2 linked regions of the Hymenobacter tibetensis genome follow. The protein of the gene in region 1 interacts with the protein of each later gene in a pairwise test. Links are inferred from orthologs where the notes say so. Each region holds a gene or a part of one and is shown in the gene's direction. Other genes may lie near its edges.

What was found.
Region 2: the proteins of sucD (region 1) and sucC interact in binary tests that used the Escherichia coli proteins (3 or more experiments, as listed by UniProt). The link is inferred for Hymenobacter tibetensis from one-to-one orthologs.

What each region holds. Positions count from the first base shown.
Region 1 is NZ_CP094669.1:931,180-941,788, reverse strand. Bases 5,254-8,096 are described here. They hold sucD (succinate--CoA ligase subunit alpha), read left to right. Parts: upstream 5,254-6,155; coding sequence 6,156-7,037; downstream 7,038-8,096. Other genes in these bases: MTX78_RS03860 (mercuric reductase), read left to right, coding at 8,040-8,096; MTX78_RS03865 (outer membrane beta-barrel protein), read right to left, coding at 7,131-7,931. Also shown: MTX78_RS03900 (hypothetical protein), read right to left, coding at 1-383; MTX78_RS03895 (hypothetical protein), read right to left, coding at 498-893; MTX78_RS03890 (hypothetical protein), read right to left, coding at 904-1,596; ade (adenine deaminase), read left to right, coding at 2,394-4,049; MTX78_RS03880 (response regulator), read right to left, coding at 4,153-4,563; more of MTX78_RS03860, read left to right, coding at 8,097-9,440; MTX78_RS03855 (hypothetical protein), read left to right, coding at 9,771-10,229; MTX78_RS03850 (hypothetical protein), read right to left, coding at 10,234-10,609. UniProt on the Escherichia coli protein: Succinyl-CoA synthetase functions in the citric acid cycle (TCA), coupling the hydrolysis of succinyl-CoA to the synthesis of either ATP or GTP and thus represents the only step of substrate-level phosphorylation in the TCA.
Region 2 is NZ_CP094669.1:1,912,915-1,923,466, reverse strand. The notes cover bases 3,904-6,689. They hold sucC (ADP-forming succinate--CoA ligase subunit beta), read left to right. Parts: upstream 3,904-4,592; coding sequence 4,593-5,786; downstream 5,787-6,689. Other genes in these bases: MTX78_RS07615 (organic hydroperoxide resistance protein), read right to left, coding at 5,863-6,348; MTX78_RS07625 (glycoside hydrolase family 113), read left to right, coding at 3,904-4,397. Also shown: MTX78_RS07645 (RecQ family ATP-dependent DNA helicase), read right to left, coding at 1-300; MTX78_RS07640 (hypothetical protein), read left to right, coding at 699-1,205; MTX78_RS07635 (hypothetical protein), read right to left, coding at 1,222-2,025; MTX78_RS07630 (ABC transporter ATP-binding protein), read right to left, coding at 2,420-3,082; more of MTX78_RS07625, read left to right, coding at 3,261-3,903; MTX78_RS07605 (carbohydrate binding domain-containing protein), read right to left, coding at 7,181-7,726; MTX78_RS07600 (nuclear transport factor 2 family protein), read right to left, coding at 9,163-10,041; MTX78_RS07595 (sensor histidine kinase), read left to right, coding at 10,456-10,552. UniProt on the Escherichia coli protein: Succinyl-CoA synthetase functions in the citric acid cycle (TCA), coupling the hydrolysis of succinyl-CoA to the synthesis of either ATP or GTP and thus represents the only step of substrate-level phosphorylation in the TCA.

The sequences.
Region 1 (10,609 bases):
GGTACCGGAATCCAGGTTCTGCGGGGTGGTGGCGAGTTCAGAAGCTTGGTTGGCAAGGAAGTGAAAAACTCCGCTACCGACTCCGCTATTCCCCGCTTAAACTGTTGTTCGATAAAGAAATGAGGATGCAAAAAGAAGTTTTGGCCGATCTGCACACCTGCTGTGCCGCGCGGATCAGTGCGCCACCAGCCCCCAAAGCTACGGATGATACACTCGCCTAAAAAACACCCCAACGCATTTACTACTGCTTCGCGGCTTTCAGCTGGCACAGTAGCGCGCTCATTCTCAATAAAATCGGCTAGTGCTTGCACAGCCTTTTCATCGAACTGAGCTAGGTTAAGATTTTTTCGTACGGCTTCGGCCGCTTCTTGCAAATGGCGCATGGGTACAGGAGTTAATAGTTCATCTGAAATGACTGTAAACCCCTTGCTTACAGACCCCCAGACTATTCTAATCTACTACCTGCACGGGTTACCCCCTATTTTTTTGGACGAATTTTACGAAATCCACTGTCGACGCCCCGGATTTGCCAGGTGAATGGGTACCGATGCAAAAAACGTAGCTACGGATTCGGCTGCTCCTTTGTCGAGTTGCTGTGCTACTCGGAAGAAAGGATTGAAAAAATGCCTCTCCTTGATGCCTACCCCGGTCGTACCATCTGGGCCCTGTGCCCAAGTGCCTCCATACACATCAACCAAGCACTGCCCCAGAAAGCAGCCAAGAGCCGTAACCACACCTTGGCGGTCGGCGGCAGATACAGTGGTGCGTTGCGCTTCCACAAATTCAGCCAGCCTTTCCACCGCCGCCGTATCGAAGGCAGTGACGTGAAGTTGCTGGCGCACGGCCTCGGCAGCAGCCCGCAGGGCGGCCACCGGAGATTCAGGAACAGACATAAGGAAAAAACTAACGAGCTGGCTGGGAGGTGAACTGTAAGTACTGATTTATCCGCCAGTTGGAGTAGCGCTCAAGTAGTTGGGCAGCGTCGCGGCGAGGGTGGTACTGCTTGGCTCGCAACCCAGCGACTAGGTCCGGATTATCGCCGAGCAGCTTCAGCATAAGCTGGTTGAACTTTGCTGTATTCGTGGGCAATATTTGCCACTCGTCCTGGCCATGCCGCAACAGTAGCTGGCTGGAAAGCGCCGAAAGCAATGTAGCGGGCCGTTGCGAGTCGTAGCTGAGTAACTGAAAGCCGCCGCCTCGGTACAACTGCAGTCCGAAGACAGCAGGCAGCAGCACACGGCGCCGAACAAATGGAAAGCGGCGCTTGACGACAACCAAGTCCCGCGCTGCTACTACAGTATCGCCCATCGTTGCGAAACGCCTCAACTCGGTGGGGAGATACGCTTTGTAGATACGGCCGGCGTCGCTTAGGTACACCCGGTCATTTTCCCAATTTTCTATCTGCACCGTATGCCAGGCGCCATCATTGCCCTGATATATTCCGGCGTGGCCAGCACCCCGCCGGAGCGTCGGATCTTCGGTAGGAGCAGGCGTAGGCGCCGGGAAAGCAGCAGGCTTGCGTTGGGCCTGCCCGGTACCAGCAAGCGCAACCGAGACGGTAACTGTTAGATTAAACAGGATGTGCCTGGTTTTCATGGCGGGAAAGATCGGCAACTTGAATCAGTATTAGGATACCGGCGCTTCCAGTCTATGGACCGTCCTATCCTCTACTTGGTAGGCTTTAGTGCGCAAGTCACCGGCCTACGGATGTTTCGCCAAGCCCAGATGGTCTCCCAAAAGAGCTAACATCATACGCTCGAACCCTTAACGCTTGACTGGCACCGCCATTGCCTCGGTTATGTGCCTGAGCATCAATTCGTTTCCGCTCCATTCATGTTGTTTCACCTGTAAGAAGCTAACAGCTAGCTGCCTTAGTTACTGACTTTTCATGAAGCTGACGACCTACCCGTTGGTTGGTTTTTCGGGTGTTGGCGAAATTGCGTACAACCTGAAAGGTATCGGCTCCCATAGTTATCAAGCGCACTCTTGCGGAAATAAGCCCGACCCGCGCTGGGTTTCATCTGCGGCCAGCAGCCTGACAGCCAGTAAGAATAGCGCACGAAGAGTTATGACCGGCTTGAAGCGGTAAAACGTGTTCATCGACTAGCAATACACTATTGCAGAGAATACGCTAGCTGGTAACTATTGCCTTAGTGGCTGTCGCAGGGGCAGGGGATTTTGCCGATGGCGGCCTTGCGCTTATAGGACGCGGTTTTCTTTTGCTGCGGCGTGCGGCTAGCGCAGCCCGTAGTAGCGAGGCCTGAACCCAAGAAAAGGGCAGTTATCAATAGAGTGGCAATCTTTCTCACTGACGCAGATTTCTACAAATATACGGTTCTTTACCTGTCTGCCGCTTGCTAGCGACCAGTATCCTACAGCTTCTCCCCTAACTTATGCCCGCTGAATTTAGTTTACAGGCGAACGTCATCGACCTGTTTGCCAATACCATAGCCCCAGCTGTTGTGCACGTAGCCGCTGGCCGCATCCAGGCCATCGAACCAACTGGTGCCGCCGAGCCCGACCCTGGTTTGCCGTATGCCTTGCCCGGTTTCGTGGATGCCCACGTGCACATTGAAAGCTCCTTGCTGATACCCGCCGAGTTTGCCCGGTTGGCTGTAGTGCACGGTACGGTAGCTACCGTATCCGACCCGCACGAAATTGGAAACGTACTCGGGGTGGCGGGTGTCGAATTCATGCTGGAGAGTGGGCGGCAGGTGCCATTCAAGTTTTGTTTTGGGGCCCCGTCGTGTGTGCCGGCTACTCCTTTCGAAACGGCCGGTGCCGAGATAACGGCGCAAGACATCGAGCAATTGTTTCAGAACCCGGAAATCGGGTATCTGGCGGAGATGATGAATTGGCCTGGCGTGCTAAACCGCGACGCGGGGGTGATGGAGAAGATCCGACTGGCGCAGCAGTACGGGCGCCCCGTTGACGGCCACGCGCCCGGCCTACGCGGTGCCGACGCACAACGCTATGCCGAAGCCGGCATCAGCACCGACCACGAATGTTTCACAGCCGAAGAAGCCCTAGACAAGCTGGCCGTGGGCATGAAGATCCTGATTCGGGAAGGTTCCGCAGCACGTAATTTTGATGCGCTGATTGACTTGCTGCCCGAGCACCACGAGCACATGATGTTCTGCTCCGACGACAAGCACCCCGATACGCTGGTGCTCGGCCACATCAACCAACTGGTGCAGCGCGCCGTGGCCCGCGGCCAGGACGTGCTACAAGTTCTCCGCGTAGCCTGCCGCAACCCCGTAGAACACTACCGTCTGCCGGTTGGCCTCTTGCAAATCGGCGACCCGGCCGACTTCATTGTAGTAGACAACCTAACGGATTTCAATGTACGCCAGACCTATTTGGATGGTGCGCTAGTTGCCGAGAATGGGGCTACGCTGATTCCGGCGGTACCCGGCCGGGTTGTCAATAACTTCCATGCACGCGTTGTTGGTGCACAAGAGTTTCAGCTGCCTACCCCAACCGCTGGACAAGCGACAATCAGAGTAATCGAGTGCTTTGATGGGCAGCTTATTACCGCCCGCCACGACCTACCAGCTCGCACCGTAGATAGGCTGGTAGTGCCCGATGCCGCGCAGGATATCCTGAAGCTTGTTGTTGTGAACCGTTACCAGCCGGCGCCACCAGCAGTGGCCTTCATTCGTGGCTTTGGCCTGAAGCGCGGCGCCTTGGCCAGCAGCGTCGGGCACGACTCGCACAATATTACCGCGGTAGGCTGTGATGATGAAAGCCTAGCCCGGGCCGTGAACTTGGTGATGGAAGCACAGGGCGGCCTTGCAGCCGTGGGCAGCCACAGGGAGGAACTGTTGCTGCCTTTGCCGGTAGCGGGCCTGATGTCGGAAAAGGATGGATACGGCGTAGCTGCTTCCTATGCCGCTATTGATGCGCTATCCAGGCAGCTTGGCTCCCCACTGGGTGCGCCGTTCATGACGCTTTCTTTTATGGCTCTGTTGGTTATCCCGAGCTTGAAATTGAGCGACAAAGGCCTGTTTGATGGCGAGGCCTTTCGGTTTGTAGAAGCAGTGGTGTAGCACGCTTTGCCCATGTGGTGTAATGCAAAAGGCCGTTCCTACCTATAGGAACGGCCTTTTGTATCTCTGTCATTTGCCTGAGCAAACTGCGTCTCTGTTGCTGTTAGAACCGCTTTTTCAGCAGCTTTTCCATCTTCTCTTCGGTTAGCGGCTTGGCGAGGTACTCCACGTCCGGATATTGCGCTACACGGGCCGTGTCGGCGGCGTGCATGGAAGTGGTTAGCACAGCCATTACCGTTTTAGCTTTCGATTGGTCGGGCAGCGCGTCGTACAGCTTCAAAAACTCGAAACCGTCCATACCAGGCATTTTTAGATCAACGAACACGAGCGCAGGTACGGCATCAGGATCAGCGGGCGTGTTTTCTTCGCCCCACAGAAATTGGAATGCTTGCTCCGCTTTACGGAACGTGTGTACCTGGTCAGCTACGTCGAGCCGACTAAGCAAGCGGTTGTTCAGAAAACTAGTGGTTTCGTTATCGTCAACCAGTACAATGCTGCGCAACTTCTTCGACATAGGGCAGTTTATTTTCAATAAAGCACGAATAGAAGCTGGAACTCGCGGAAAGGTTTACAGCCACCCTTGCTCCCGCATCCAATCATCGTTGTAGATCTTACCCAAGTAGCGGGTGCCGTGGTCAGGTAGGATGACAACCATGGTATCGTCTTCCTGAAGGTGCTCCCGGGCGTATTCCAGTGCCCCGTACACTGCCGAGCCACAGGACCATCCAACGAACAAGCCCTCTTCCTTCGCTAAGCGGCGCGTCATAACGGCTCCGTCTTGGTCTGTGACTTTGATGAACAGATCAATCACGTCGAAGTTAACATTCTTGGGCAAAATATCTTCGCCGATGCCTTCGGTCTTGTAAGGATAGATTTCGTTTTTATCGAAAATCCCGGTTTCCTTGTATTTTTTGAACACCGAGCCGTAGGTGTCAATGCCTACCGTCACGAGGTCGGCGTTCTGCTCTTTCAGATACTTCGACGTTCCGCAGATAGTACCGCCAGTGCCTACGCCGCACGCTAGGTGCGTGATTTTGCCATCGGTTCCTTTCCAAAGCTCAGGGCCCGTGTTCTCGTAGTGAGCAGCTGTGTTCGACAGGTTGTCGTACTGGTTGGGGTAAAACGAGTTGGGCGTTTCGGCTGTGATGCGACGAGCCACCGAGTAGTAGGAGCGCGGATCTTCGGGTTCTACGTCCACGGGGCAAATCACAACCTCAGCTCCTACAGCCCGCAGAATATCCTGCTTCTCTTTGCTTTGCTTGTCGCTCATTACAAAGATGCACTTGTAGCCTTTGGAAATAGCGGCCAACGCCAAGCCCATGCCCGTGTTGCCGGAAGTACCTTCTACAATAGTGCCGCCAGGCTTCAGAATGCCCGCTTTTTCGGCATCTTCAATCATACGCACGGCCATACGGTCTTTCACCGAGTTGCCGGGGTTGAAGTATTCTACTTTAGCCAGAACGGTACCTTTGATACCGTCCGTAACCTTGTTGAGCCGTACCAACGGCGTGTTGCCGATGGCTTCGACTATGTTATTAAGGTACATGAGAGGGGAATTGTTTATGAGAGAGGGGGCCGCAAAGGTACGGAATTGCTGTGGTAGCCTTAAGCTGCTACCAAGTTTCCTGTGCTGCACCAGCACAAACCTAGAAATTGGGCACTAACAGCTAGTTCCTGGTAAGCCCTTCTGGTACAACAACCGCTTGCCGGCTTTCTGTGTTATCAAGCGAATACAAAGCCTGCGCTTCGTCGAAATATAGAATGGCATCGTAGCGGTCCGGCAGGTTGATGAGCGTGTGGTTTCCGGTTTCCCGGTTTCAATCATACAGGACACCGAGAGTGGCATGGCTCCAGTTTCACTTCTCTTTGAAGAGCTATTGACGCCGCAATAGTTCTAGTCGAGCCAAGATAAATCTGCGGCAGGCCACTAGTAGCCGGTGTGCTTTGCGCACAGATGCCCCCTAGTAGCTCTCGCAGGCAAGTACTTACCTTGAATGCGCCAACGGCTTGTCACCGGGCCAAAAAAGCCTACTTTTGCGCACCGGCTGCTTTCACAGCACCTTTTTTGCACCCCCAACCGCAACTTATCTTTAACCCCCTCTCTACATGAGTGTTCTGGTCAACAAGGATTCTAAAGTGATTGTGCAGGGCTTTACTGGCTCCGAAGGCTCGTTCCATGCCCAGCAGATGATTGAGTACGGCACCAATGTGGTGGGCGGCGTTACGCCCGGCAAAGGCGGCACGCAGCACCTCGACCGCCCGGTGTTCAACACCGTAGCCGAAGCCGTGGAACAAGCCGGCGCCGACACCAGCATCATCTTCGTGCCCCCAGCTTTCGCCGCCGACGCCATCATGGAAGCCGCCGACGCAGGCATCAAGGTCATCGTCACCATCACCGAAGGCATCCCTACCAAGGACATGATTGCGGTGAAGGAATACCTGAAGGGCCGCGAAGGCCTGCGCATGATTGGGCCAAACTGCCCCGGCGTCATGACGGCTGGTGAGTGCAAAGTGGGCATCATGCCCGGCTTCATCTTCACGAAAGGCAAAATCGGTATCGTTTCGAAGTCGGGCACACTGACCTACGAAGCAGTGGACCAGCTCACCAAAGCCGGCCTCGGCCAGACAACCGCCATCGGCATCGGCGGCGACCCTATCATTGGCACCACCACCAAGGAAGCGGTAGAGCTGCTCATGAACGACCCCGAAACGGAGGGCATCGTGATGATTGGCGAAATCGGCGGAGGTATGGAAGCCGAAGCTGCGCGTTGGATCAAAGAAACCGGCAATAAAAAGCCTGTAGTAGGCTTCATTGCAGGCCAGACGGCTCCTCCCGGCCGCCGCATGGGCCACGCTGGTGCCATCGTTGGTGGTGCCGACGACACCGCTGCCGCCAAAATGGCCATCATGCGTGAGTGCGGCATCCACGTAGTGGATTCGCCCGCCGAAATCGGCGACACGATGCTGCGCATTTTGGGCGGTAAATAAGTTGTACGTGGGTTAGCTCATTGAAAAAGCCCCGGCGCAAGTCGGGGCTTTTTTATTGCTCGTATTCTTGAACACGGAACCGGGGCTAGCCAGCTACTTCCGTCCTTCCTGCCCGCCTACGTTCACGATGACCCCGAGTTGAAACACCGAGTTGGAGGCTTTCAAAAACTTACGGCTACGCAAGCCGAAGTTGCTGCCGCTAATAAGTTGCAGTTGAATAGGGCCCAATACCTGAATGCGCGTGTAGGTGATAGGCTCCAGGAAGACATTGTCTTCGGGTGCTTGCGCCACTCCTTCAACACGCAAGTCATTGAGCTGCATATAGCTGGCTCGCAACGCCGTACCGTAGTTGAAGTCCCAGTCGCGCCCGAGAGCGTGGAAGCTTTTCTCGTCTTTCGACGTGTAGTTCACCTGCACAAAATACTTGTTGAGCTTTCCTTCCGCCGTTTCGGTGGTGATGTTGGTTTCGTTGTTGAACCGGGTGCGCTTGGTATTGCCCACACCGAGGCCTCCATACACCTCCAGCACGCGGCGGTCCTTACGCAGGCGGGTGAAGTAGCCCACTCCGCCTTCCACAAAGTCGTGGTCGATGGATTCGCGCTTGGTTTTGCTGCCAAAGAAGTCCTCCTTTTTGTTGGAGTGCAGAAACGAGGCCGACCCCATGACACCGATATGCTCCCCCACGGCGTAGGCCCCTTGCAATGCCGTATTGCCACTGAAATTGCTGTGGACGCCGGCGCTCCACTCCCCTTTCTGGGTGAGTAGTGGCACTTGGGGCGGGGGCGGGAAATAAAGAGAAGAACAACTAGCCAAGCCAGGCAAGCTCAACAGCAAAATGGCACGAAGCAAACGAATCATAACCGACAGGCGGGTAATAGGAAAATTGAAGGCCAAACGCACAAAACTACACTTCGTTGTGTGGCCGCAGGCTCCACAGTTGCGTACAGTTTAAAATGGGAGTTGCTACCGAGGCAGCTTCTCATTGTCCAAACTTCGCGTTTTATGCCCAATACTTCTTACGATGCCCTCATTATTGGTTCCGGCCAAGCGGGTAATCCACTTGCCACTGCCCTTGCCGACGCCGGCCAACGCGTAGCTCTTATCGAGGAAAACTTGCTCGGTGGTTCCTGCATCAACTACGGCTGCTCCCCCGTGAAAGCCATGTTGGCTTCAGCCGAAAGGGCCCACCAACTGCGTACTGCCACTGATTTTGGCGTTAAAGGCGCCGAACCCGCCGTCGATATGGCTGCCGTGGTATCTCGCAAAGACGAAATAATTGGCACGATGCGCGAAGGCGTCCGTAGCAACCTCACCGAAGAGCACAAGGGCATTACAGTTCTTGAAGGCCATGCCGCCTTCACGGGGCCGCGCAACATTCTTTTTACGCCTGCCACTGGGCCTCTACAAGAGCTTACTGCCAAGCGCATTTTCATCAATACGGGCACCCGCGCTACTATTCCGGAGGTCGAAGGCCTGGAAGGGCTACCATACCTGACCACCACGCAGCTGCTCGATCTTAAAGAACTGCCCGAACACCTCATCATTCTAGGCGGCGGCTACATTGGCTTGGAGTTCAGCCAAATGTTTAGGCGCTTTGGCAGCCAGGTAACTATCATCGAATCAGGCTCCCAGTTGCTAGAACGCGAAGACGATGATGTGTGCGAGGCATTGAGCAAAATTTTAACCGATGAGGGAGTTGAAATTGTGCTGGATGCTAAAGTTCGGCTCGTTTCGCGCAATGCAGAAGGCATGTTTACGCTCACGGCCAGCACCAAGCAAGGCGAACGACGCTTGCGCGGCACGCATCTGCTAGTAGCCACCGGCCGCACTCCCAACACCGATACGCTAGGCCTCGACAAAGCCGGCATCAAGCTAGATGACAAGCAATTCATTGAGGTGAATGAGCGTCTGGAGACCAACGTGCGCGGCGTTTACGCCCTCGGCGACATCCACGGTGGCCCCCAGTTCACCCACATCAGCTACGACGACTTCCGCGTTGTTCGCGACAACTTACTTGCGCGCAGCAAGCGTCGCTCAGCCAAACAGCGCCCCCTCCCCTACTGTGTGTATACTGAGCCGCAACTTGGCCGCATCGGCCTCAATGAAAGCCAGGCCCAAGAGCAAGGCATCGAGTACCGCGTAGCTTCCATGCCCGTACTCACGATTGGCCGCGCCCGCGAAACTAGCCGCACCGGCGGTTTCTGGAAAGTACTGGTTGATGAGAAGGACCACATTGTGGGCGCTTCGGTGCTGTGTGCGGAAGGCGGCGAACTAATGACCATGTTCCAACTCATTATGATGGGCAATCTGAAATATCAGCAGCTTCAGAACATGGTTATTGCGCATCCTAGCTGGGCAGAAGGCCTGAACAATGTATTTGCGAAATTGGCAAAACCCAAGTAGCACAAGCGGGTAGGTGGGGGCGCTTAGCTGGCTACAGTTCTTGCTTTCTTGGTGCTCATGAGAGGGTATTCCCTGAAGCAGAGCATCTATGGTTGTCCTGCAAGCCCCGCTCCTCTATCCATGCTATGATCTGTATGCAACACTTTGCCTCGCGGGCAGTGCCAACCTAAGGATGGATTGCACCACGTTGGCATCTTCAACTACAAATATGTACTACGGCTTAGCTGGAAGGTCGGCATTCAGCACTCGATGCGCTTCCCAGCCGGCACTACGGCCATAGAACAGCAGTAGATTTCTCTGTTTCCACTTGTAAGCGTAGCGCCCTCATGTATGCGTCGAATAGCATGTGCCGTCGTTGTCTTTTGCTTGGGTGCATTCTTGGTCGGGTGTGAGCAGAAAGCGGCTTCCTCTGCTGCACCTCCCACCCCTACTCCAGCAACCCGCACCACGCCCCCACCAATTGCCCCGGCATCGGCTAGCCTCACTTATGCAGGCACTTATACAATGCAGGATACGGCGGTGTGCTCCTTGTCTATCACCATCAGCAAGCAGGCCGATGGCTACCACTTCACCTCGGGCGGAACGCAAGGCAAGGTTGCAGTAATGCAGCAAGGTGCCGAAACCTACCTGACTTTACTGGGGCTGAAAGGAACTGAGCCGCAAATTGATATAGAAGTTGCGTGGCAAGACACTATGCTAGTGCTCCAGAACTACGGCAACTCCATGAACGAGTACACCCGTTTCGGGCAGTGCGACGCGAAGTATCTGGAACTAGTCAGGCAGCGTTAGTAGCCTACTCCGTTTTCTGCGCAAATAAATGGGGCAGCAGAATCACGCTCAATGCCGCAAATCCTCGCCCATCTTTGATAAGGCGGCGTTCATACGATTCGTTGGGGTCGTATTTGCGGCGGCCTTCATTGGAACCTCCTATTGAGGCTTGCACCCGCAGCCAGGGCAGTGCTCCATCTTCGCGGCCAAAACGCCAGAACACCATCGGCTCCATGCGGGTCATATGGCGCAGGTCGAGCGGTTGGCTGTCGTAGGTGAGCGAAGTGAACGTGACGCGTGTCAAGCGGTAGGCAACGCCCATTGTAACCCAAGGGGCACGATAAGACGCAGAAGCTTCGCCATACAGCTTGTGGTAGCGCGCCTTGAAAGCCACGTTTTCC
Region 2 (10,552 bases), 980 kb from region 1 along the record:
GTCGATTTCTTGGTGGCTCATCCCCGCATACACCGCTTCGGCCTTGATACCCCGCTTGCGCAGGTTCTCCACCTGATCCTTCATCAGCGCAATCAGGGGCGACACCACCAAGCACAACCCGTCTCGTGCCAGGGCAGGTACCTGAAAACAAATGCTCTTTCCACCACCGGTCGGCAATAGCGCCAGTACATCCTGCCCCGCTAGCACCGCCCGGATAATGTCCTCCTGCAACGGCCGAAAAGCAGTATGTCCCCACGTCTGATGCAGTACGTGCAGAATATCGTCGGTAGGCAAGGTCAAGGTACGAGTAAGCTTAGCGGAACCACGAAGGTACGGCCGTTGCTTTTAAAACAGAAAGCCAGTGCTACCGTCGTTTCGCTGACCTTCAGGTAAGAAACTACCTTCTTGTTGCTCGTAGTAAAGTAAGCATGATTGGTTGCTGTTCAGGCTCGGTTATCCGGGCAAAGTTTTATTGTGTTTGCAAATAGCTTGTTTTCAATATTATATAAAATGGATAAGGCTTATTACTAAATTTATTTTTCGGAGCATAGTTCAATGAAATAAATATAGTTACATTTATAACAGTCAAAACGGCCTTTAAACGTTGTATAGGGCGCATCTGACTTTAAAAGACTATTTGCTCTCTCCTCGCTCTGCGTACTTACACCTCACTGCACCCTCTTTTAAATCATATTGCCATGAGCATAGATATATTATTAGAAAAACCTAATGTGTCTATTTCCTTCGATAACGCTAATCGTTGGCTCTACCTAGATTGGCACGGTGACCTTACTTTATCTTCCGTGCAAGAATGCTGCGTAGCGGTAGCCCAATGCTTTCTTTCTCAAAACTGCACCCGTATCCTTAACGACAACTCCAACGTCACGAGCATCACTTCCGACGTCGGGGCCTGGCTGGCCACCGAATACTTCCCTCACATGCAGATGGCGGGTGTGGAGTACATGGCATGGGTGTATTCCGCAGGTGTTGATATTCAATGCTGCACCGATGTAGCCTTGTACAATATCTCCTCACCAGTGGTCGCGCTATTCAGTGACATTGCCTCGGCCTACAGTTGGCTGTGTGCCGTGAAGTTCAAGTCGCCCATTTTCACGAAAGCAGCAAAGACGACAGTGTACCGGAATCAGCAAGAGCTTAAAACCTACGTGTCGTCGTTTGTTGTGAGTTCAATGTACGTGTACTAATCATTCGGGTATCTGCTTACGCGGCAGCCGACTGACCATTCTCACGGTCGTCAATTGCCTTCTTTAGCTTGGCAATAGCCTGCGTAGCTCGCTCATCGTCCAGACGGTTGATGTTAAGCAACATCTTGGTCTTCTCCTGGCGCGTGATAACCGGATGGTTCAGCAGACGAATAATCTCTTCCTTCTGCGCGGCCGAGGCATAAGTAACAGCAGCAACTGGCGCTTCAGGAGCAGGCTCAGCAGCTACGGCTATCATTGGAGCGGCTACTTCAGCCGCAACTGGCGCAGGAGCAGCAGGTACCACTGCCATAGCAGGCTGCGTGACAGTAGGCGTGTTGCCGCCATACTCCATCTCTTCAGCAGGCGTAGGCTCGTAACCAGCAGCCCGAATAATCCAGGCTAGGATGTTACGGTATGCTTTGCCAATAGCCCGGGTCTGGGCCATGCTCATGATAGCAAACTCCTGGTAGAACTTTTTGCCCTGCTCCTTGCTGGAGCAGATAGCGAAGCCCGCACCCACTGTCTGCCCGGAACGCATGTCGAACAGCGTCACCTTAGCTTGATATTTTAATTCTTGGTCGTTTGAAACGTTGATGACATGGTCGACGATGGGCACAATGCCCAAGCGCGAACCGGCATACTGCCAGCCTTCCACGTTCACAAACTCTTTGCCTTGCACCGTAGTGGTCAGCTTGTTTTCCTTGATGAACTTGGCCAGATCGGTAGCCAAGTGCAGGGTCTCGTCGGAGCGCGAAATGTCGTAGCTCTCCACTTTGGTCTTGCGAACCGGCTCTTTGATGGTCTTGGTTGCTTCGCTCATGGCGTCTGTTCTTTTATGTCCTGTAATACCGTGTTTGTGTTCTGATATGTAAACGCCTTGGCCTCCTAAAAGGTGCACAAATCTATATATTTTTTATAGAATTTTTACTCTGTCTGTCAGACACTTACAACTGCATATTCAAAAAAATTTAGTTGACTAATTTTTTTAGCCTTCCCCAGCATCTTTAGTGTGCTTTTCAGGTGGCGTTACTCTCCTGCGTACGGGCTAATGGAGCATAAGAAAACCCGCTCCTTCGTTTCCGGAAAACGAGGGAGCGGGTTGCAAAGCATGGTCCGGGGCGGAACGGACGCATGACCGAGGTCGTACGTAAATAGCATCTGAAAATGGCTTCCAGATGCCTTATATACGGCCAAGCTGAACGGCAGGTTATAAGCTAGCTCCCCCCCTCCCAGATCAGTCCGTCTTTCATCGTAATCTTCCGGTCAGCCATTTCAGCTAGTTGGTCGTTGTGCGTCACAATGACGAAAGTTTGACCTAGCTCTTTGCGCAGCAGAAAAAAGATTTGATGTAGCTCCTGTGCGTTCTGTGAGTCAAGGTTTCCGCTGGGTTCATCCGCAAAGATGATTTCGGGAGAATTGATGAGGGCACGCGCCACCGCCGTGCGCTGCTGTTCACCGCCACTCATTTCGCTAGGCTTATGGTCGGCGCGGCGCTCTAGGTTCAGCATGCCCAACAGCTCGCGGGCCCGAACTCGGGTTTCGGTTTCGGAACGACCGGCCAAGTATGCGGGCAAGCACACGTTTTCAAGAGCCGTAAACTCTGGCAGCAGATTATGGAACTGAAAAATGAAGCCGATATGCCGGTTGCGAAACCGCGCCAACTCCGAGCGTTTCAGTGAGCTAACCGATTCCCCATCGAAGAGCACCTCCCCCGAATCGGGGTTGTCGAGGGTTCCTAGAATGTGCAACAGGGTGCTTTTGCCCGCGCCTGACGATCCTACAATGGATACTATCTCGGATTTTTCAATCGTCAAATCGATGCCCTTCAGGACTTCTAGCGTGTTATATTTCTTACGAACGTTGATGGCTTGCAGCAAAACGGAACCAGGTAAAGTGAGCCGAGGGTATAGAAAACAAATCTACGGTTTGCCCCGCAGATTATGTGGTTGAACTCGATTTCGCCGTCCGGGGATGCCTCCCGACGATTGGTAGGCTAGAATATTGCAGTTGATAGTGGTTTTCTGCTACTTGAGTGGCCTGTTTGTAAGCGGTATTATGCCAACTACCTTTTCTTTTGCATTCGTACGCCGATTTTGGTGGGTTCCGGTGCTGCTTATGGCGGTACCCGTGGCACTGCTGGTAGTGTGGTGGCACTGGCCGCGGCAGGTGGTAGCCCTGCCCTCATCATCGGCGAACAGTGCCAGTAGTGTCTCTGGCCGCCCTACCGGTAACCGGTTGCGAGGCGTAAACTGGGTGGCCGCCGACTCGGTTTCCAGTTCGAATATGGAGCCTTTGGTGCGTAGCGGCGTGACGTGGATAGCCCAAACGCCCTTTGGCTGGCAAGCGGGTGCGGCCACCCCGGAGGTGCGGTTGCACACAGGAGGCGCTTTTCGGGGCCATTGGGGCGAAAGTGACCAAGGCCTGGCTCATACCACCCAGCAAGCTCGGCTGCGTGGCATCCGTACCATGCTCAAGCCTCATCTATGGTTGCGCGGCGGCAATGGCTCCTGGCCCGGCGACATCAATATGACTACCGCTGCCGACTGGCAAGCCTGGTTTGCAAGCTATTCCATCTTTTTGTTGCATTATGCTGAACTGGCTGAACGAACCCACATGGATGCTCTCTGTATCGGCACTGAATTGCAACATGCCACGGTAGGGCATGAAGCGGAGTGGCGGTCCTTGATTAGGAAGGTGCGCAGCGTATACCATGGCCCTCTCACTTACGCTGCTAATTGGAGCGGAGAATTCGAAGAAATTCGCTTCTGGGACGCCCTGGACTACATCGGCATTCAAGCCTATTTCCCTCTGAGCACCACCACTCGCCCCACCAAGGCCACGCTGCTTGCTTCCTGGAAACAACCTCTGCGCCGGATTGAAGCGGTACAGAAGCGCTACAAAAAGCCGGTACTGTTCACGGAAGTTGGCTACAAAACCACTCCAGACGCTGCTATTGAGCCATGGGCCTGGCCCGACCGCACAGCGGTGTTCACTGAACTAGACGAGCAAACGCAACGCACGTGCTACGAGGCTATGTTCGAGACGTTTTGGGGGCAGCCCTGGTTTCGTGGTACGTTCATCTGGAAGTGGTATCCTGGCTTGCAGGCCGATGGTCCTGCGCATCGCCACTTGGATTTTACGCCCCAGCACAAACCGGCCGAGCAGGTGATGGCGCAATGGTATGGCAAGTGAGCTTGTTGCTGCTCGTTGCTGGTTGAACTGGTGCTTGTTAGGAGGTAAAAATGCTCGAAACGATAGTACTTGTGGCCTCCTACCAGCCAATCACCTAACAGCCACTAATCCAACAATCAACCACTAGCAATCAACAATCCACTTGTTTCTACCTACTTTCGTGCACATATCGAACCACCTCCATAACTGACCTCCATGAACATTCACGAGTATCAGGGCAAAGACATTCTGAAACGCTACGGTGTACGCGTGCAGGAAGGCATAGTAGCCGACACCGCTGAAGAAGCAGTAGAAGCCGCCAAGAAGCTGAACGCTGACACTGGCACCAGCTGGTACGTAATCAAAGCCCAGATTCATGCCGGCGGGCGCGGTAAAGGGGGCGGCGTGAAGCTGGCCAAGAACTTGGACCAGGTAAAAGAAATTGCAGGCCAGATCATCGGCATGCAGTTGGTGACCAAGCAGACCGGTGCTGAAGGCCGCAAAGTGCACAAGGTGCTGATAGCACAGGACGTGTACTATCCTGGCGAATCGGAAACCAAGGAGTACTACATGAGCGTACTCCTGGACCGTGGCACTGGCAAGAACGTCATTATCTATACCACGGAAGGCGGCATGGACATCGAGGAGGTAGCGGAAGCGCACCCCGAGAAAATCCACCGCGAGCATGTTGACCCACGGGTGGGCCTGCGTCCCTTCCAAGCCGCTAAAATCGCCTTCAACCTCGGCTTGACTGGCCCGGCGCAAAAGGAAATGGTAAAGTTCGTGACGGCGCTCTACAAAGCCTACGACGACACCGATTCGGCTATGTTCGAAATCAACCCGGTGCTCAAAACGTCGGACAACAAGATTTTGGCTGTTGACGCCAAAGTGACCCTCGACGAAAACGCCCTCTATCGTCACCCAGATTTCGCAGCCCTCCGCGACACCAACGAGGAAGATCCTTTGGAAGTGGAAGCCTCTGCCTCGAACCTGAACTATGTGAAGCTGGACGGCAACGTAGGCTGCATGGTAAACGGTGCCGGTCTCGCTATGGCGACCATGGACATCATCAAGCTGAGCGGCGGCGAGCCGGCCAACTTCCTCGACGTAGGAGGTGGAGCCAATGCCCAAACCGTAGAAGCCGGTTTCCGCATCATCTTGAAAGACCCGAATGTAAAAGCTATCCTCATCAACATCTTCGGAGGCATCGTACGTTGCGACCGGGTAGCGAATGGTGTGGTAGAAGCCTACAAAAACATCGGCGACATCAAAGTGCCGATCATTGTGCGCCTGCAAGGCACCAATGCCGAGGAAGGTGCTCGCATCATCGATGAGTCCGGCCTGAAGGTGTATTCAGCGGTGCTTCTGAAAGACGCTGCCGAGCGCGTTAAAGAAGTGCTGGCTATGTAGTTTTCACTAGGTCACAACAAAGAAAGGCCGCTTGGAATATTCCAAGCGGCCTTTCTTTGTTGTGACCTAGTGAAAACTAGTTGCCTTTCTCAGCTACACCAGCGTTTTCTTCTGCTTGCACCGGAATGGCTTGGCCCTTCACGCGTAGTTCCACTTCCATGTTGCCGCGCGTACCAACTGAGTAGGGGCAAATCTTGTGTGCTTGCCGTACCATCTCAATGGTTTTGGCTTCGTCGAATTTCTTTAAGTCGATATCTAGAACGGCGCTCAGGCCATAGCCTTCGCCTTCCTGAAACAATGATACCGAGCAGTTCACTGTAGTATCCGCATCAAGTTTGTCGTTGGCGCGCTGAGCAATAACTAGTAGAGCTTGCTGAAAGCAAGAAGCGTAGCCAGCGGCGAATAGCTCTTCAGGATTGGTAGCGCCTTTCTTTCCGCCAAGTCCTTCAGGCACCGACATATCCAAGTCGATAATGCCAGTAGTAGAACGTACGTGGCCGCTACGGCCGCCAACAGCTGCAGCTTCAGCAGTGTAGAGAGTTTTCTTTTCAGTGGTAGCCATATGGAGTTTGGTTGGTCGAGTTCAAGGATAGTTAACTGAATTGACGCTCGTAAGGTTGTGGTAGACCCACATAGGTTTTTACAGAAAATGCAGCGCTAGGTTTGGCTGCAACGCTATTTGTAGCTAGTTTTGCGGCTCCTTATCGGTCACGTCGTACAACGGATAGTATGAGAGTTTCCGAAGCTCTTGATCTAGGTTCGATTCCTAGCGTGACCACAAAAAGCCTGTTCCTAAGCTAGGAACAGGCTTTTTTATTGTTTTGAAAGATCTCGCAGGCCAGTGTTTCTGGGCAAGCCCACAAGGTAGAGAGGATTCGAAGGGTCTTACTACGAGGGAGATACGTAGCGGTGGATAATTGCTCTTTGTTTACTCAGCTACAAAGAATGCCGCCGTACCGCTTGTTATATTTGGCATGTGAGCAACACAACAGGCTAGCTCAGTAAACAGCTAGCATCCTCGAGCACACCATTCAATGCTACCGAGCTAGAACAGCGCATACGACTACCGCTTCTGCTAGTGGGTGCTATCTACCAACCATGACGCCAGACTGCCACGGTTAGAAACGAGAAAACAAATACCACTAAAACCCAGCCCAGTATAGTAAGCGGATTGTACTTGCGGCGGCGTCTGCGAACACGCACTCTCTTGTGACTAGGGCTGGACATAGCAGATAGCATTTATCGAACTACCTACGCTTTCTGCTATAGCACTAGATTTACAGACCTATATTTATTCAAGAAAGAGCGAAGAAAACAAGCACTTCGAATCTGCAGTAGAAGCTGCGAATTCTTTGTATTGGTTAGCTTCCCGGACTGACTGTCTGTACTCAGCGCTACTCCGCTTTATCAATTGTCAGGTCGTCGAGAAATACCGTTTCTTTTGCTCCAGTGCTCCACAGATACACGTTGAATCTGTACGATGAGGAAACATTTTCTGGGAGAGTAACTACTTTCTCTACCTCAGTCCATTTCCCAGGCGTTTTGACTTCGTCTGTCAGTTTCATGCCTTCCCATAAGACAGGTTTGGCCCCTGGGTTGGACGGATCTTCAATGGCTGTTACTAGCAGAGTTGAAGTAGCACCAAATGAGAGGTTTACCCATGCTCGAACTTTGATCTTCTTTAATTCACTGCTACTAAGTTTACTTAAGGTATTATGGTAGCCTCTGCTGTATTCTAGGCCGGGACTCACTTTCACAGAATACTGCCCAGAATGCGCGTTTTCCTTGGTAAGAGAAGAGACCGGGACATTCTCTGTCCAGCCGTCTACTGATTCAAAATCATTTGCCGCAAGGTGAGTACTCTGTACATCTGTTTTTGTATCGCTACAAGAAGCCAGACCTATTGCTAGCAACACAAAAACTAACTTTTTCTTCAGCATTTTTATTTATGTAATCGGTGTCCAATCCAATGTATAAAGTATTTTCAATATCCAGCACAGAGAAATTAAACCAGTTAAGCACATTCTAGAGTAGCTGAATTTAGCTAGTGTAAATTGCGTGATTCACTCAATTTATTAAACTACCTAGCGGCCAAGACGGTACAGTCAGCGCAATAATTAGACTTTCAGCTACTTGAAGAGAGCATCCTCTTTGATGCTGCTTATATGTGCACGCATAAGTAGTCTTGTAACCATAGTGGCACACTTTTTTTCACCCGCCCGCTTCGGGTCTAGCTGCTTGTATATATCGATCCAGATTCCGCACACTTTTATCGACTGTGAGGAATTGACGGGTGTTGCTGTGTTGAGGCAGTTGCGTTTTCCTTGGCATCTATGCCCCCAGTGGTATCATCTGGTGAGTGCTACCCCCTTTCTCAGTCTACCTATTATTGAGGACGAACTCTGGCTGCAATAGCATTAACCTAACTACAAGCGATACAATGACACCAAGCAGCGCTAAGCAAAGCAGTATGAAATACTAGCCAAGTAAGTGCTATCCGCAACACAGCCTGCGGATGAGTGTGCTAGTGACTGATAAATGCAATACAACTCCATAAAAAGCACATACAACTTGTGCTATACATATGCGTATTCTATATTAGCCACAATCTAACGAAGCTACTCCAATGTGAATCGCGCTGCACGGGCCTATTGCCACGAAATCTTTTTAGCCGAACTACCTCGGCCGATGCACGTTGTGCATCGGGATTCTCGGGCTGTGTCCTTGCAGCACTGCATGCATGAATGTGCACTTACCCCTCAGCCCCAAGCTGAGACTTAGCATTCTCTTCAGGAGTACCGTTTCGTGTGTTGAGGATTGCGAGTTGCACTAGGAGCATACCTATTTGGCTTTTACTGTCTGGAAACGCCTTCTAAATGGAAGGTTTTACCCCATGCTGTGCTTGTGTAACGCCTAGTACGTTGGCGCGGCTTTACTGCGTGCGCAGTATAACGCTGGTTTACTGCTAAGCCGTTTTTGGTAGGCATGCTACCAAGTATACACGAACAGGTATACGCCCGCCCATGGCTGAGACACGAACAAAAACCGACGGACACTCCTTCTGCTTACCTAAACCAAGCTACCAACGTGTTTTTTAAAGCACTTCACCGTCATACTACCACATCCAATGAAATTGCCTGATCCTCTTTTCTTTCGCTTAATGTACACGTGGCCTAGGTCAAATAATACCCCCGTACATACTTCCTGGCGCAGTCTTACTGTTTCGCCAACCAACTACAGGGGGTGGCGTGTTGTGTTTGCGCCGACCAATCTGCAGCTTGATAGAGAAGCCCTGGCACGATGCGGTTACCCATTTTCCGCCTTAACCAACAATTGACTCGCTACTACTAGTGCAGGTTTGCGTGCGTAGTGACAGTTAACGCAGATCAACTACTTCATGCACTAGCTGCCAGGAGAGCTTGGCCCCACGTTTCCAAATGCGAAGAAAGGGGCCGCTCTTCTGGTTGTAGTGGCTGTAACCGTACGTGAATCCAAGGTCGCCGGAGGGGGCCACTACCGCCCGTACCGTAGTGTAAGTGGCTCGTTCGGTTTGCGTGTTGGCGAAAGCAGCGGCAGCTAAGCCTATGTGCGGCATACTACCAGTCCGGTACAACCGCACCTCTTCGGTGGTTGCCAATACTCGGTTGTACGCCGCTTGCAACGACTCTGTGCCAGCCACTTGCGCCATACTGGCTTCCGCTACCAATAGTTGTTTTCGGCTAAGGGCGCTGTCAACCACAGCCACCGGTTTCTTGACTATTCCGGCCGGTACACTTGGAGCCGAAGCAGCTTCGTGAACTGGTGCCCCATGCGTTATACCCACATCAGCCACTACCTTCCATTCGCCAGTGCTGGTTTTGCGCCACACGCTGGTGAAGTGGCCGAAGCCGACAGGGGTATCCGTGGCAGCTTGGGGCCGAACCTCGAAAGGACCAGTGGTGTAGCCGAAGTCACCGGAGGCAGATAGGTCGGCGTACACGGGCCACCAAGACAGCAGGGTGGCCTGTTCGGGCATCTTCTCATAGATAGGTTTGCCAAGTTGATAACGCCCCTTCACCACAACCAACGCCTCCTCGGCTAAATACCGGGTGAATCCGGCTTTGATGCCGTGCTTGCCCGTAAACGCGGCAAAGGCGCGCTCCGCCGATAGTAGGGCTTGGTAATCTGACTGGTTGCCGTGGGTGGCAGAAGTCAGAGATGCGGAGTAACACAGAAAACCTGTTGCAGCTAAAAGCAACAGAACAGCTTTGTACATAAAACAGAAAAGTGAAGTTGGCGCCTTGACCTCAAGCAAGTGCTGGACCGCCTATGCCGTAGCACACCAGCTACATGAGAGGCCAGTTTGGGCGCAAGATCTTCGCTGGGCACACCCGCGGAAAAGGAAAAACGACGAGTTGAGCGAAGCACTGCTTCAACCCTAGTTTTTGGCGTTTCAACTGCAAGAGCCCCAAGCCCAGCACGTATCACGAAAGGCAGGAGCACTTGGAAAAGATGTTTTACCTGAGCTTCCGCCTGAGAAAGGTGCCACTAACTGCGCACGCACCAGAAGCCGCCCACGCTTGATTCCCGCTTTTCCTCAATTCAACCCTTTGTTCCTCCAAATCAGGCGGAATCGGCTTTGCCTTGCCTTAGACGGAAGTTTATATTTGGTGAACAAGTTCTCTTGCATATGCCAGCTCAGCCTACGGAACAGTTAAATGATCGGTGGATCCGGATCAGTGGCATCACGTTTCTCGTGCTTCTGGCCATCTATGCCTATAAAGCTT